DNA from 2 places in the Carnobacterium mobile DSM 4848 genome. Region 2 is predicted to be linked to the other one. Evidence: predicted binding sites of a transcription regulator. Region 2 holds the regulator's gene; the other holds the start of a gene.
The links. The regulator CtsR, encoded in region 2, represses protease genes until heat stress. The targets are predictions, from matches to a motif close to TTGGTCAAAAAAGGTCAAANA.
Positions count from the first base shown of each region.

Region 1: BR87_RS03975 (ATP-dependent Clp protease ATP-binding subunit) is a predicted target of CtsR. The motif match lies at 7,227-7,247, and genes of this name have one in related genera.

Region 1 is NZ_JQMR01000001.1:874,278-882,664, reverse strand. It holds gene BR87_RS04000 (AI-2E family transporter) at 1-210, shown strand, start outside; gene BR87_RS03995 (FAD-dependent oxidoreductase) at 354-1,712, shown strand; gene BR87_RS03990 (thermonuclease family protein) at 2,102-2,659, shown strand; gene BR87_RS03985 (peptide chain release factor 3) at 2,793-4,376, shown strand; gene BR87_RS03980 (DUF1827 family protein) at 4,496-4,774, opposite strand; gene BR87_RS03975 (ATP-dependent Clp protease ATP-binding subunit) at 4,913-7,156, opposite strand; gene BR87_RS03970 (hypothetical protein) at 7,357-7,545, shown strand; gene BR87_RS03965 (phosphocarrier protein HPr) at 7,736-8,002, shown strand; gene ptsP (phosphoenolpyruvate--protein phosphotransferase) at 8,002-8,387, shown strand, end outside.
Region 2 is NZ_JQMR01000001.1:1,577,300-1,585,686, reverse strand. It holds rRNA gene BR87_RS07570 (16S ribosomal RNA) at 1-583, shown strand, start outside; tRNA gene BR87_RS07565 (tRNA-Ile) at 687-760, shown strand; tRNA gene BR87_RS07560 (tRNA-Ala) at 797-869, shown strand; rRNA gene BR87_RS07555 (23S ribosomal RNA) at 1,025-3,946, shown strand; rRNA gene rrf (5S ribosomal RNA) at 4,037-4,152, shown strand; tRNA gene BR87_RS07545 (tRNA-Val) at 4,179-4,254, shown strand; tRNA gene BR87_RS07540 (tRNA-Lys) at 4,256-4,328, shown strand; tRNA gene BR87_RS07535 (tRNA-Leu) at 4,368-4,452, shown strand; tRNA gene BR87_RS07530 (tRNA-Thr) at 4,473-4,548, shown strand; tRNA gene BR87_RS07525 (tRNA-Gly) at 4,553-4,624, shown strand; tRNA gene BR87_RS07520 (tRNA-Leu) at 4,676-4,764, shown strand; tRNA gene BR87_RS07515 (tRNA-Arg) at 4,773-4,846, shown strand; tRNA gene BR87_RS07510 (tRNA-Pro) at 4,868-4,941, shown strand; gene BR87_RS07505 (ISL3 family transposase) at 5,027-6,358, opposite strand; gene BR87_RS07500 (CtsR family transcriptional regulator) at 6,880-7,347, shown strand; gene BR87_RS07495 (ATP-dependent Clp protease ATP-binding subunit) at 7,365-8,387, shown strand, end outside.

The DNA.
Region 1 (8,387 bases), 700 kb from region 2:
TTCATTTCTCCAAATGTCATTGGGAAAACTCTTGCAATTCATCCTTTAACGATTATTGTTATTTTGTTAGTAGCCGGAAAACTAGCAGGACTTTTAGGCATGATATTAGGTGTTCCTTTCTACGCAGTAGTTAAGACAATAGTCATGTATCTAAAGGACATGTACAATATTAAAAAGAAGCATCAAAGCGTACAACTTGAAAAAAAATAGTGAAATCCTTCATAATGTTTTGACATTTCTAGAGTTTGTGATATAGTGTACTAGTAGTTAGTGAAGAAAAGCACCAGCTGCTAGTAAATATTATAAATAAGAGAATCAATCAATAATAAGATTCTAATAGGGGGAAATACAAGATGAAAGTAGTAGTAATTGGCTGTACGCATGCAGGTACATCAGCGGTTAAAACCATCCTAAATGAAAATCCAGAAGCAGAAGTAGCCGTTTTCGAACGTAATGACAATATTTCATTTTTATCATGCGGAATCGCTTTATACGTTGGCGGTGTTGTGAAAGATCCAGCAGGATTGTTTTATTCCAACCCTGAAGAACTAGCATCCATGGGTGCCAAAGTTAAAATGGAACACAATGTAAAAGAAATTGATACAGATGCTAAAAAAGTTATTGTGGAAGATATGAAAACAGGAGATATTTTTGAAGAATCGTATGATAAGCTAGTCAATACTACAGGGTCTTGGCCAATCATTCCTCCAATTCCTGGAATTGATTATAAAAAAATCCTTTTGTGTAAAAATTATAACCAAGCAAATGAATTAATTGCTCAAGCAACTGATGCTAAAAAAATCACAATTGTGGGCGGCGGTTATATTGGAATCGAATTAGTAGAAGCATTTGCTGAATCTGGTAAAGAAGTCACTCTGATTGACGGTCTGGATCGCATCTTAAATAAATATTTAGATAAAGAGTTTACAGATGTGCTTGAAAATGACTTGCAAGAACGCGGAGTGAAATTAGCTTTAAACCAAGCGGTTAATGGATTTACTGCTAACGAAGCGGGAGAAGTAACATCCGTATTGACTGCCCAAGGGGAATATGAAGCCGATTTAGTGATTATGTGTGTAGGTTTCCGTCCAAATAATGATTTGTTGAAAGACAAAGTAGATATGCTGCCAAATGGCGCAATCATTGTTGACGATTATATGAGAACGAGCAACCCAGATATTTATGCTGCTGGAGATAGTTGTGCAGTTAATTATAATCCAAATGGCGGGCATGCATACATTCCGTTAGCTACAAATGCGGTTCGTATGGGAACCTTAGTTGGGAAAAACATTGTAGAACCAAAAGTTAAATACAGAGGAACACAATCTACTTCAGGTTTGTATTTGTTTGGATATAATATCGGTTCAACAGGTGTTACAACAAGTGGTGCACCACACTTTGATTTAGAGGTCCGTTCTGTTTTAGTTAAAGATAATTACCGCCCAGAATTTATGCCGACAACTGAAGAAGTATTGATGCAATTAGTATACGAAGTAGGCACAACACGAATTGTTGGTGGACAAATCATGTCTAAATATGATGTAACACAATCTGCAAATACATTATCTTTGGCTATTCAAAACAAAATGACAATTGAAGATTTAGCTTATGTTGATTTCTTCTTCCAACCTCATTTTGACCGTCCATGGAATTACTTGAACATATTAGCGCAAGCAGCTGTAGAACAAGAAAGAAAATTAGCTGAAAAATAAGTAAGATTTTAGAATAATAAGTAAACCAAAAAGACGTGCTGTATATCCTATCAGCATGTCTTTTTGGTTTTAGTTTAAGGAAAGAAGAAGAGGAATCAAAATCTATCGGATAGAAATAAATTTCAGAAGCAGTGTTGATCCAAGATTTTTAGACTCTGTCTTTTACTGAGTACCTATGCTAAAATTCAAACTGGCTCTTTATCTTGTTTGAAAAACACATGAAGAGACAGGATAAAGTACAAATCAGATATTTTGTGAGTGGGTAATTTTCAGGAGATAAAAGATGCTGAAACTTGTTAAGAGGAGGTACATAAGACCTTTTTATTCTTAGTTTTTCTGCTCTTAACCTTAATTCTGAAGAGAATCGCTCTACTAAGAAAGGGACGTTTATGAAACTGAATAAAAAAATGCTTTCAGGGATTGTAGTCATCTTACTTATTCTGACAGGAAATTATGTTGTAATGGATACAGCAAAAGAAACTCCTTCCGAGCATCAAGCAGATAATCGCGCTTCTATAGAAGTACAACGGGTAATTGACGGAGATACCATCGTTTTTAAAGAAGCAGGCCAAGAGTATAAAATGCGCTTGCTTTTAATTGATACTCCAGAAAGTTCGACTACTAAAACAGGTTCTGTACAACCTTACGGTAAAGAGGCAAAAGAATTTTTAATTAATTATTTAAAAGGGAAAACACTTACGATCGAATATGAACCTACTCAAAAAAGAATAGATAAATATGGAAGAGTATTGGCCTATTTGTTTGCTGATGGCACATTAGTGCAAGAAATATTGGTTCAAGAAGGCTTAGCAAGGGTTGGATATGAAGAGGGTCAGGAAGTTTATCTTGATCAATTGTTGGCTGCTGAACAAGTAGCGGCAAGAGAACAATTAAACATTTGGTCTATTAAAAATTACGTTGGAGAATATGGATTTAATGAAAAATAAAAAAAATAAAATTCTGTTAATGAATATGTTATAATAACTTGACTAATGATAAGAAAAGGGTGTTGACATGTAACGACATGCCATTAAGTATATAGAAGGTTAAATAAATGATTTGAATGAGGGATTAATAATAATGGAACAAACGTTAAAAGAAGAAGTAGCATCGCGAAAAACATTCGCAATTATTTCCCACCCAGATGCCGGAAAGACAACTATCACAGAACAATTATTACTTTTTGGTGGAGCCATTCGTCAAGCTGGGACTGTAAAAGGGAAAAAAACAGGGAAATTTGCAACATCTGACTGGATGGAAATTGAAAAACAACGTGGAATTTCTGTTACGAGTTCAGTTATGCAATTTGATTACAAAGATAAAAGAATCAATATTTTAGATACACCTGGACACGAAGATTTTTCTGAGGATACTTATCGAACATTGATGGCCGTTGATAGTGCAGTGATGGTAATTGATAGCGGTAAAGGAATTGAGCCTCAAACAAAGAAATTGTTTCAAGTTTGTCGAATGCGTGGTATTCCTATCTTTACATTTATCAATAAACTGGATCGTGATGGAAGAGAGCCGTTGGAATTATTGGAAGAATTGGAAGAAGTATTAGAAATTGATTCTTACCCTATGAACTGGCCTATTGGAATGGGAAGAGGTTTATTAGGTTTATATGATAATTACAATAAAAGAATTGAAATCCATCATCCTGAGATAAATGGGAGAAACGGCGAAAAGATAGTTGAATTAAATGCTGCTGGTGAGATAGAAGGCGATCACCCAATCAAAAAATCAACATTGTATGATCAAGCACTGGAGGACATTGAACTATTAAATGAAGCAGGCAATGAATTTTCAGAAGAAAAAATTGCTAAAGGGGAATTGACGCCTGTTTTCTTCGGTTCTGCTTTAACCAATTTTGGAGTGCAGACTTTTTTAGACACATTTATTCAATTTGCTCCTAGTCCGTCAGCTCATAAAGACAGAGATGGAGACATTATAGAAGCCGCTAATGATGAATTTTCAGGTTTTATTTTTAAAATTCAAGCCAATATGAACCCAGCTCACCGAGATCGGATTGCATTTATTCGAATTTGCTCTGGGGAATTTGATCGAGGAATGGATGTTACCCTTGCTCGAACGAAAAAGAAAATCAAGCTTTCCAATTCAACACAATTTATGGCAGAGAGTCGAGAAACGGTGCAAAATGCTGTAGCTGGAGATATTATTGGTCTCTATGATACCGGGAATTTCCAAATCGGCGATACGCTTTTTGAAGGCAAACAAGATATTGAATTTGAAAAACTGCCACAATTTACGCCCGAGATTTTTATGAAAGTTTCGGCAAAAAATGTGATGAAACAAAAATCATTTCATAAAGGTGTACAACAATTGGTTCAAGAAGGTGCTATTCAATTGTATAAAACCTTCCATACAGAAGATTATATTCTTGGTGCAGTAGGCCAATTACAATTTGAAGTTTTCCAATACCGGATGTTGCATGAATACAATTCAGAAGTTATTATGACACCGATGGGCAATAAAATTGCTCGTTGGATCAAACCGGAAGACTTGAATACTAATATGTCTTCCAGCAGAAACTTATTGGTTCGGGATCGTTATGATCAACCGTTATTTTTATTTGAGAACCAATTCGCGATGCAATGGTTTGCTGATAAATACCCGGATGTTGAATTGACAGCATTACTATAAAACATCTAACCAAAATAAAAAAAAGGCTGAAACGGTGAATTTAAATTCACCGTTTCAGCCTTTTTTCTAACTCGTAAATACAAAAATAATATAAAAAGAGCAAAAAAAGACAATTATTTTTAATTGACAGGTATAGAAAGCTCGACAATATTTGGCGCATGTAAGATATCAACCACATCAGGCGTAGTCTCTAAAATATTTTCAATCGCAAATTTTATTTCAGCATTTTTTATATTTCGTTCTTTATTTACTAAAAGAACATCTTTATGGGTAGGAGCTCCCGAAAAAACAACGGTTGTGGGTCCTAGTGTATAGACTTTAATAAAATTAGCATCAGTGTTTCCTAATTGTTCCGTTACTAAATCTATATGGCTATTCGTAACATCGATCAGCTTCATTCTATTCACCTCTTTTTTTAAGACTATTAGATTAAACCTATTATATAATTAAAATTCCATAAACTCAAAGTAAATTAATTGGCTGGATGAATAAAAGAGAGCGAGACTGCTAATTCTAGTCTCGCTCTCTTAATCAACTTATTTTTTATCGGTATTGTTTTCGTTTTGGTCTGCTGTTACTAAAGAAGCTTCACTTTGTTTAGCGGTGACATGGATTTCTCCGTTTTCATCAACAGTAGCGCTTAAATTTTTGCTTTCAGGGTGATCAAGATAAAAGTCAGCAATCCGGTCTTCTATCTGTTCTTGGATCACACGGCGCAATGGACGTGCTCCTAATTGAGGATCATAACCCAGCTCTACTAGTTTTTCTTTTGCACGTTGGTCAGCTTCAATTGTAATTTTTTGATCTTTCAACATATCATTAACATCATTTAACATCAAGTCTACGATAATAAGAAGGTGTTCTTTTTTCAAAGAATTGAATTCGACGATCGCATCAAACCGGTTAATAAACTCAGGTTTAAAGAACTCTGTTAAATGATTTAAGACAGATTTTTGGTTGCCTTTAGAAGCAGCGGCAAAACCGACATTTGCTTCAACCGTACCTGTGCCTGCGTTACTCGTCATAATAATAATTGTATCTTTGAAACTTACAGTACGTCCTTGTGCGTCAGTTAAGCGTCCATCATCTAAAATTTGCAAGAACATATGCAAAACATCAGGATGTGCTTTTTCGATTTCATCTAGTAATAAAATACTATAAGGATTGTGACGGACTTTCTCAGTCAATTGTCCAGCTTCGTCATATCCTACATATCCTGGAGGAGAACCGATCAACTTAGCTACACTGTGTTTTTCCATATATTCACTCATATCGAAACGAATGTAGGCTTCTTTATTACCGAATAGTTCTAGAGCTAATTGTTTGGCTAATTCTGTTTTACCTACACCTGTCGGACCGACAAATAAGAAAGAACCAATTGGCCGATTTTTTTTGTTTAACCCGATCCGGCTTCTACGAATAGCTTTAGAAATTTTCTCAATTGCTTGATTTTGGCCGATTACATGTTGACGTAAGTCAGCTTCTAAATTACGCAATTGAGTTTGTTCTTTTTCTTTTAATTCGCCTACAGGAATATTTGTTTTTGTTTCAATAATCTTGACCATATCTTTTCCAGTTACAACTGGGCGTTCAGCTTCAGGTTGTTGTTGATCCCGCATGGCTGCAAACTTAGTAGCTTGGTCACGATAGAAAGCAGCCTTTTCATAATCTTCTTGCTGCAAAGCCAATTGTTTTTGATGTGCTGCTTCAGCAATTTTATCTTCAACTACCTTTGGATCAATTGCTTGAATCGTCAAGTTTTTCTTAGAGCCCGATTCATCTAATAGATCAATGGCTTTATCCGGTAAGAAACGATCTTGAATATAACGGTTAGAAAGAGTAACCGCATCTTTAATGGCTTCTTCTGTATAAGTGACTTGGTGATAATCTTCGTATTTTTTTTGAATACCTTTTAGAATATCGATCGTTTCATCAACTGTTGGTTCGCTGACACGTACAGGTTGTAAACGTCGTTCTAAAGCAGCGTCTTTTTCAATAGTGCGATATTCTTTTAATGTTGTTGCTCCAACCATTTGTAACTCGCCTCGTGCTAAAGCAGGTTTTAGCATATTACCTGCATCCATACTGCCTTCCGCACTACCTGCACCTACGATTTCATGGACTTCATCAATAAAAAGAATAATTTGTGGATTTTTTTTCAGTTCATCCATTAATTGCTGCATACGTTCTTCAAATTGCCCGCGAATTCCAGTTCCTTGAACTAGAGAAGCAACATCTAAACGAATCACTTCTTTATCCATTAGTTTTTGTGGAACTTCTCCATCCACAATTTTTTGAGCTAATCCTTCCACAACAGCTGTTTTACCTACACCGGGTTCTCCAGTTAGAACAGGATTATTTTTTGTGCGGCGATTTAAGATTTCGATTACTCTTTCAATCTCTTTATCACGTCCGATAATTGGATCAATCGCGCCAGATCTAGCTAAATCAGTTAGATTGGTTCCAAATTCTCCCAATAAACCTTTTACTTTATTTGTCGGCGGTTGCCCATTACCGGAGCCGCCACCTCTTTGTGTAGGGGGTACCCCTTTATAATTTTGAGACAATGGGTTTTGCATAGACCGGAAAAAATTATCTAGATTGCCAAACCCAAAAGGATCTTGAGGAGTTGGATAATTATTTTGAATAGAGCCTTTTTCATTAGCTTCTTTTAAGAGACGGTAACAATTTTGGCAGATATCTAATTGGCCTTTTTGACCATTCATATTTGTATATAAATGAATTGTTGCATCTTGTTGATGGCAATTTTGACATAACATATAGTATGCACAACCTTTCAATAATTAAAGTTAGGAGGTCCTGCAGGAAAGATTAATCAATGTTAAGAATCTATTGACCTTTCCTGACCTTCATGTATTCATTATACACTGACCTTGTCTGACATACAAGTAATTTGTTCTATCATTTGTTAAAAAATTAGGCTAAAATAATAAGAAACAAGAAAGGAAGAAAGAAAAAAATGACAAACGAATCTCTTGAACGTCAGCTTGAAAAGTTAATAGAAGGTGAGCTAACTGAAATGGTCATAGCAAAAGAAAATTTTATGCAATTTAGAGAAATATGGATGAATCATATTCAAAAAGATCATATTATTGGGGAAGCAAAGCACAATGGTGAAGTAGTTTATCGCTTTAGAACAAATAGTTAGATAGAAAAAAGAAGGCAGAAGAAAAAGAAAAGATAGAAAATAGTTGTAGTATGCTCTTAAAAATGGTAATCTAGGAAGATGAAAGGGTTATTTTTAGAAAAGGGACATTTAGATGTTTGTTGTTTAAAGAATTCTAGGATAAAAATAAACCTCATAAAAAATTATTATTTATTAAAGGAGATCAAACATTATGGAAAAACGCGATTTTCATGTAATAGCTGAAACAGGAATTCATGCACGTCCTGCAACTTTATTAGTACAAACAGCTAGCAAATTCAACTCAGATATTAACCTAGAATATAAAGGTAAATCTGTTAACTTAAAATCAATTATGGGTGTTATGTCATTAGGCGTAGGCCAAGGTGCAGAAGTTGTTATCAGTGCAGATGGTGCTGATGAAGCAGAAGCTATTTCAAGCATTGAAGAAACAATGAAGAAAGAAGGTTTAGCTGAGTAATGGTTGAAAATTTAAAAGGGATTGCTGCAAGTGATGGTATTGCGATTGCAAAAGCTTATCTACTTGTTGAGCCCGATTTAACTTTCGACAAATTCTCAGTTGAAAATTCTGATTCAGAAATTGAACGTTTAAAACAAGCGTTAAATAAAGCTACCCAAGAACTTGAGCTGATCCGCGGTAAAGCTGTTGAAACTTTAGGCGAAGAAGAAGCTCAAGTTTTTGACGCGCATTTAATGGTTCTTTCTGATCCTGAATTAATTGGGAGTATCGAAAGTAACATAAGAGATAATAAAGTAAATGCTGAAAGCGCACTAAAAGAAGTAACGGATATGTTCATTGGCATTTTTGAAGGTATGGAAGATAATCCATATATGCAAGAGCGTGC
Region 2 (8,387 bases):
TCGAAGCAACGCGAAGAACCTTACCAGGTCTTGACATCCTTTGACCACTCTAGAGATAGAGCTTTCCCTTCGGGGACAAAGTGACAGGTGGTGCATGGTTGTCGTCAGCTCGTGTCGTGAGATGTTGGGTTAAGTCCCGCAACGAGCGCAACCCTTATTACTAGTTGCCAGCATTCAGTTGGGCACTCTAGTGAGACTGCCGGTGATAAACCGGAGGAAGGTGGGGATGACGTCAAATCATCATGCCCCTTATGACCTGGGCTACACACGTGCTACAATGGATGGTACAACGAGTCGCAAGACCGCGAGGTCAAGCTAATCTCTTAAAGCCATTCTCAGTTCGGATTGCAGGCTGCAACTCGCCTGCATGAAGCCGGAATCGCTAGTAATCGCGGATCAGAACGCCGCGGTGAATACGTTCCCGGGTCTTGTACACACCGCCCGTCACACCACGAGAGTTTGTAACACCCGAAGTCGGTGAGGTAACCCTTTTGGGAGCCAGCCGCCTAAGGTGGGATAGATAATTGGGGTGAAGTCGTAACAAGGTAGCCGTATCGGAAGGTGCGGCTGGATCACCTCCTTTCTAAGGATTTTAACGGAACCTACACAGTCGTTCTTTCTTTGTTCAGTTTTGAGAGGTCTAATCTTCTCAAATCAATAAATACCTTTGAAGTGCCTAATATGTTGGGCCTATAGCTCAGCTGGTTAGAGCGCACGCCTGATAAGCGTGAGGTCGATGGTTCGAGTCCATTTAGGCCCACTCATTTAATTGCACAAAAAAGGAAATTATTTTATTGGGGCCTTAGCTCAGCTGGGAGAGCGCCTGCCTTGCACGCAGGAGGTCAGCGGTTCGATCCCGCTAGGCTCCATTGCGAAGTTATTCGCAATTTTTTGTTCTTTGAAAACTGGATATTGTTTAATTGTAAAAATTGTAAGAAACCGAGAAACACACCGCGTTTGTAAGAGTTTGAAACGAATCCTTATCTTTTATAAGATGAGAAGATTCCTATTAACAACAACCATAGGTTAAGTTAATAAGGGCGCACGGTGGATGCCTTGGCACTAGGAGCCGAAGAAGGACGGGACTAACGCCGATATGCTTTGGGGAGCTGTAAGTAAGCTGTGATCCAGAGATTTCCGAATGGGGAAACCCAACACCCTTTATCGGGTGTTACTGTTGACTGAATACATAGGTCAACAGAGGTAGACGCAGAGAACTGAAACATCTAAGTACCTGCAGGAAGAGAAAGAAAATTCGATTCCCTGAGTAGCGGCGAGCGAAACGGGAAAAGCCCAAACCAGAAAGCTTGCTTTCTGGGGTTGTAGGACTGAACACATAGAGTCATAAATGAATGAAGTAAGAGAAGCGACCTGGAAAGGTCTGCCAAAGAGGGTAAAAGCCCCGTATCTGAAACTTCGTTCACTCTGATCAGTATCCTGAGTACGGCGGAACACGAGAAATTCCGTCGGAATCCGGGAGGACCATCTCCCAAGGCTAAATACTCCCTAGTGACCGATAGTGAACCAGTACCGTGAGGGAAAGGTGAAAAGAACCCCGGAAGGGGAGTGAAACAGCACCTGAAACCGTGTGCTTACAAGTAGTTAGAGCCCGTTAATGGGTGATAGCGTGCCTTTTGTAGAATGAACCGGCGAGTTACGATCCCATGCGAGGTTAAGTTGATGAGACGGAGCCGCAGCGAAAGCGAGTCTGAATAGGGCGAATGAGTATGTGGTCGTAGACCCGAAACCAAGTGATCTACCCATGTCCAGGTTGAAGGTGCGGTAATACGCACTGGAGGACCGAACCCACGTATGTTGAAAAATGCGGGGATGAGGTGTGGGTAGCGGAGAAATTCCAATCGAACTTGGAGATAGCTGGTTCTCTCCGAAATAGCTTTAGGGCTAGCCTCGGAATTAGAATCATGGAGGTAGAGCAACTGTTTGGACTAGGGGCCCTTCTCGGGTTACCGAATTCAGATAAACTCCGAATGCCATTGATTTATATCCGGGAGTCAGACTACGAGTGATAAGATCCGTAGTCGAGAGGGAAACAGCCCAGACCACCAGCTAAGGTCCCAAAGTTTCTGTTAAGTGGAAAAGGATGTGGGGTTGCTTAGACAACTAGGATGTTGGCTCAGAAGCAGCCATCATTTAAAGAGTGCGTAATAGCTCACTAGTCGAGTGACCCTGCGCCGAAAATTTACCGGGGCTAAACAGAACACCGAAGCTGTGGATAGAACCTTTTGGTTCTATGGTAGGAGAGCGTTCTAAGGGCGTCGAAGCTGGACCGTGAGGACTGGTGGAGCGCTTAGAAGTGAGAATGCCGGTATGAGTAGCGAAAGACGGGTGAGAATCCCGTCCACCGAATGACTAAGGTTTCCTGGGGAAGGCTCGTCCTCCCAGGGTTAGTCGGGACCTAAGTCGAGGCCGATAGGCGTAGACGATGGACAACAGGTTGAGATTCCTGTACCAGTTCGTTTTGTTTGAACGATGGAGGGACACAGTAGGCTAAGGAATACGTGCTGTTGGATATGCACGTCCAAGCAATAAGTCTGGGAATGAGTCAAATGCTTATTCCCTTAAGGACAAGTTGTGATGGGGAGGGAAATCAAGTACCGAAGTTCCTGATGTCACACTGTCAAGAAAAGCTTCTAGTGAGAAACGATCTGCCCGTACCGCAAACCGACACAGGTAGTCGAGGAGAGAATCCTAAGGTGTGCGAGAGAACTCTCGTTAAGGAACTCGGCAAAATGACCCCGTAACTTCGGGAGAAGGGGTGCTGACCATTTGGTCAGCCGCAGTGAATAGGCCCAAGCAACTGTTTATCAAAAACACAGGTCTCTGCTAAATCGAAAGATGACGTATAGGGGCTGACGCCTGCCCGGTGCTGGAAGGTTAAGAGGATGGGTTAGCCGTAAGGCGAAGCTCAGAATTGAAGCCCCAGTAAACGGCGGCCGTAACTATAACGGTCCTAAGGTAGCGAAATTCCTTGTCGGGTAAGTTCCGACCCGCACGAAAGGCGTAATGATTTGGGCACTGTCTCAACGAGAGACTCGGTGAAATTATAGTACCTGTGAAGATGCAGGTTACCCGCGACAGGACGGAAAGACCCCATGGAGCTTTACTGCAGTTTGATATTGAGTGTTTGTACAGCTTGTACAGGATAGGTAGGAGCCAATGAAGCCAGGACGCTAGTCTTGGTGGAGGCAATGGTGGGATACTACCCTTGCTGTATGACCACTCTAACCCTCAGCCATGATCTGGCTGGGAGACAGTGTCTGACGGGCAGTTTGACTGGGGCGGTCGCCTCCTAAAGTGTAACGGAGGCGCCCAAAGGTTCCCTCAGAATGGTTGGAAATCATTCGTAGAGTGTAAAGGCAGAAGGGAGCTTGACTGCGAGACCTACAAGTCGAGCAGGGACGAAAGTCGGGCTTAGTGATCCGGTGGTTCCGCATGGAAGGGCCATCGCTCAACGGATAAAAGCTACCCTGGGGATAACAGGCTTATCTCCCCCAAGAGTCCACATCGACGGGGAGGTTTGGCACCTCGATGTCGGCTCATCGCATCCTGGGGCTGTAGTCGGTCCCAAGGGTTGGGCTGTTCGCCCATTAAAGCGGTACGCGAGCTGGGTTCAGAACGTCGTGAGACAGTTCGGTCCCTATCCGTCGCGGGCGCAGGAAATTTGAGAGGAGCTGTCCTTAGTACGAGAGGACCGGGATGGACACACCGCTGGTGTACCAGTTGTTCTGCCAAGGGCATTGCTGGGTAGCTATGTGTGGACGGGATAAACGCTGAAAGCATCTAAGCGTGAAGCCCCCCTCAAGATGAGATTTCCCATCACGTAAGTGAGTAAGACCCCTGAGAGATGATCAGGTAGATAGGTTGGAAGTGGAAGTACAGCGATGTATGGAGCGGACCAATACTAATCGGTCGAGGACTTAACCAATTTTTAAAACGGTGAACGAACGGTTTGCGTCAACTTTACACTAAACAATACCCAGTTTTGAGAGAACAACGTTCTCTTATATGCAAGATGTGCGGTGGCAACGGCAAGAAGGTCACACCTGTTCCCATGCCGAACACAGCAGTTAAGCTTCTTAGCGCCGATGGTAGTGAAGGGTTTCCCTTTGTGAGAGTAGGACGCTGCCGCGCATCGAACATTTTAATTTTTCTCATATGGAGGTTTAGCTCAGCTGGGAGAGCATCTGCCTTACAAGCAGAGGGTCAGCGGTTCGATCCCGTTAACCTCCACCATGAGTCATTAGCTCAGTTGGTAGAGCATCTGACTTTTAATCAGAGGGTCGCAGGTTCGAATCCTGCATGACTCATAACTATTCATTTCCGATGACTAGTTATGCCATATTTTAGCGGGTGTGGCGGAATTGGCAGACGCACTAGATTTAGGATCTAGCGTCGAGAGACGTGGGGGTTCAAGTCCCTTCACCCGCACCATTTAGATTTTAATTTGATTAGCCGGCTTAGCTCAGTTGGTAGAGCATCTGATTTGTAATCAGAGGGTCGAGGGTTCAACTCCTTTAGCCGGCACCATTTTGCGGAAGTAGTTCAGTGGTAGAACGCCACCTTGCCAAGGTGGAGGTCGCGGGTTCGAACCCCGTCTTCCGCTTACTAGGACGACTAGTAAGCAGGTTTGAAAAAATCAGCTCTTGTTCTATATGCCGGGGTGGCGGAACAGGTAGACGCACAGGACTTAAAATCCTGCGGTGAGTGATCACCGTGCCGGTTCGATTCCGGCCCTCGGCACCATATATATAGCACCCATAGCTCAATTGGATAGAGTACCTGACTACGAATCAGGCGGTTAGAGGTTCGACTCCTCTTGGGTGCATTTTTCATCTGATACATAAACCGGGAAGTAGCTCAGCTTGGTAGAGCACTTGGTTTGGGACCAAGGGGTCGCAGGTTCGAATCCTGTCTTCCCGATAAAATAAAGAAATAATGGCTCTTTGACAAGTAGTGTTGGTGGGCCAAATAAGTCAGAGCGACTACGTCGCTTTGGCTTTTTATTTTATACGGCTTTTTCATCTTCAAAATACAAAGCTCTAGGTTGATAATTAGAAGTGGTCAATCGATAAGAAATCAACAGTCGAGCTCGCAGGTTATAGAAATTCCGGTAGCCATATCCTGATCGCTTGATGTTTTTGATTTTATTATTCATTCCTTCAATAGGGCCATTGGAAAGAGTATACACAAATGCATTTTTAATGGCTTCCAGATGTTTTTCAAACGTTTGAAGAACAGTTCTTGCTTTTCTTGGTAAAGTACATTTTTTCGATTCTTCTAAATAACTTTTGAATCGCTTGAAATTACGGTGTTCCAGTGCCCATTTCAATTGATTGAAAAGTGCATAAACGCATTCAAGTTTGGGATCAAGCTGCACAAGGTAATCCGCCATCATTTTTTCAGTAACAGCCCCTTCATATAACCGGTGAGTAAAATAACAGGAAAAATCTAAATCGTCTTCATTTTTAAGAACTAACTTCCATTGTTTTTTTAATTTTCGATAATCCCTCGGTCTCGTGTAACGCAGTTCATTCATGACCTTGATTCGTTCGCTGTTCAAAGCCCGATTCATGTGTTGGACGATGTGAAATCGGTCAATGATAATTTTAGCGTAGGGGAAACAATCTATCACAAGCTGTGTATAGGGTGAGTACATATCCATCGTGACCGTTTTGACTTTGTTTCTTGCTTCTACTGGATACCGCATAAAATAATCCAACAGGTAAGGCAATTGCCTATTCTCGACAACATCCGTCAACCGGTGGGTTGACGCATTAATAAACAGAAAGCTCATCGCTCCGGATACATCCTTAACCGACTTGAATTCATCGATGGAAAGATGTTGCGGCAGTTCCTGATTGTTTGGTTCAAGCGTCTCCCCAACTTGGCGCATTACCCGAATCACAGTAGGAGGAGAAACTGACAGGTGCTGGGCGATAAGTGTCATGGATTGTGTCTCTTTCAATTCCATGGCAATGGTTGTCTTGATCAAATTAGATATGAAGCAGTGGCGATCGACTAGGGAGGTTTCCGCTATGAAAGTCGAATTACAGTGCTTACAAAGAAACCGCTGCTTTTTCAATCGGAGCAGTACAGGCTGGAAATTGACATGAGTCAGTGTGAGTGTAGAACATTTTGTGCCGTGTTTGATAAGATCCTGAGAAGAGGTGTTTTTTACACCGCACACTTTACAGCAGGAAGGCCGATAGGTCAATTTCCCATGCACTACCAGATATTCTTGATCTTTTTTCTTTTCCCTCGTAACAGGGACTTCAGATAAATAAATGTTCGGGTCTTTAATATGGAGCAGTTTTTTTATATAATGAGTGTGGGCCATGTGAATTCTCCTATTCTTTTGTGTGGTAACTTAATTATAGGAGTTCACTGGTCTTTTTTCATTTAAAAACGAAAATAGTGCCAGTGAACCGATTGGTTCACCAACACTAAATATTATAGAGCCGAAATAATCACTTATTATTAGTGGTTATTTCTTTTTTATTTTATCGTTTTAGTAATAAGGAAGAGGTTGCTAATCTTTCTTTGAGTGAGCTATGCAGTTCAAGTTTCCAGCCAAATGGTATACAACTCTTTTTTAATACGATAGGAACGAATAATTTTTAAAGTAAATAAGCGGAGTTGCTTTTCAAATGAATTATTTTCTCGTATAATTAAAGTCAGGATTAGTCAAGGAATCAGCTAGTCAGTTTAACGTTTTCTTGACCTGAAATAATAAAGTATTAAGTCTGGTGTTGAGACAAAAAGAAAAGGAGTGTTACTGAGAGAACACCGTTGCATTGTGTGGTAAAAATAGGTAATATACATACCATACATCTTCATTGTTTCAGTAACAATTAGCACATGAACAATCAAAATATGTCGGATATCATTGAAGCTTATTTGAAAAAAGTACTTGGAACGGATGAGCAAGTCGAAATTAGACGTAGTGAAATGGCAGAACGATTTAATTGTGTTCCTTCTCAAATTAACTATGTTATCAATACACGGTTTACTGTTCAGCAAGGTTATCTAGTTGAAAGTAAACGCGGTGGCGGCGGATATATCCGGATAATTAAAGTAAAATTATTGGATGAAGTAGAAATGCTGAATATGATGATCGATGTAATTGGAGACGAAATTTCACAACGAGATGCTTTTTCAATTATTGAAACATTATATGAAGACAATATGATTGCTAAACGCGAAGCGAATTCAATGTTGGCGGTCATGGAAAAGTCAGTTTTATCACTGGATCCAAAGAAGGAACATGCACTAAGAGCACGGATATTAACTGCTTTTTTAAATAACTTAAAATACGAACAGTCATAGGAGATGGAGGCAATAATATGAATGAATTATTTTCAGAAAAAGCAAAAGACGTTTTAATTTTAGCTCAAGAAGAAGCTAAAAGATTTCGCCAAAATTCTATAGGGACTGAACATATTTTATTAGGACTTATGGTGGAACAAGAAGGAATTGCTGGAAAAACACTACGCCAATTTTCTGTAACTGAAAATGATGTACGGGAAGAGATCGAACATTTCACAGGTTATGGCACCATGAAATACAGCTCAAAAGATATAGTCTTGCCGTACTCGCCAAGAGCTAAACAAGCTATTACATTGGCTACTGATGAAGCAAGACGAATGGGAGCACCTTTAGTAGGAACAGAACATCTTTTACTTGGTTTACTGCGAGAAGAAGATATTTTATCCTCTAAAATTTTAACTAATTTGGATATCAGTTTGAACAAAACTCGTCAAGTTTTATTGAAAAAAATGGGAGTCACAGAGGGAACCAATGGAAAAGGGAGACGACCAAAAGCTGCTGCTAAGCCGGTGGTTGGTACGCCTACACTGGATTCTTTAGCACGAGACCTAACAGCTAATGCCCGAGCCGGAAAGATGGATCCAATTATAGGAAGAAAAACAGAAATTCAACGAATTGTCCAAATATTGAGCCGTCGGACTAAAAACAACCCTGTTTTGATTGGCGAACCTGGAGTCGGCAAAACAGCTATCGCAGAAGGGCTGGCCCAAAAAATTGCTTTGGGAGAGGTTCCATCAACACTAGCCAACAAACGTTTAATGATGCTTGATATGGGTTCGTTGGTCGCCGGTACAAAATACCGTGGCGAGTTTGAGGAACGGATGAAGAAAATAATCGATGAAATTTATCAAGACGGAGAAGTGATTCTATTTATTGATGAATTGCATACATTGATTGGAGCAGGAGGCGCTGAAGGAGCAATTGATGCTTCAAATATCATAAAACCTGCTTTAGCTCGTGGAGAATTGCAAACAATTGGAGCAACCACTTTAGATGAGTATCAAAAGTATATTGAAAAAGACGCAGCATTAGAAAGACGT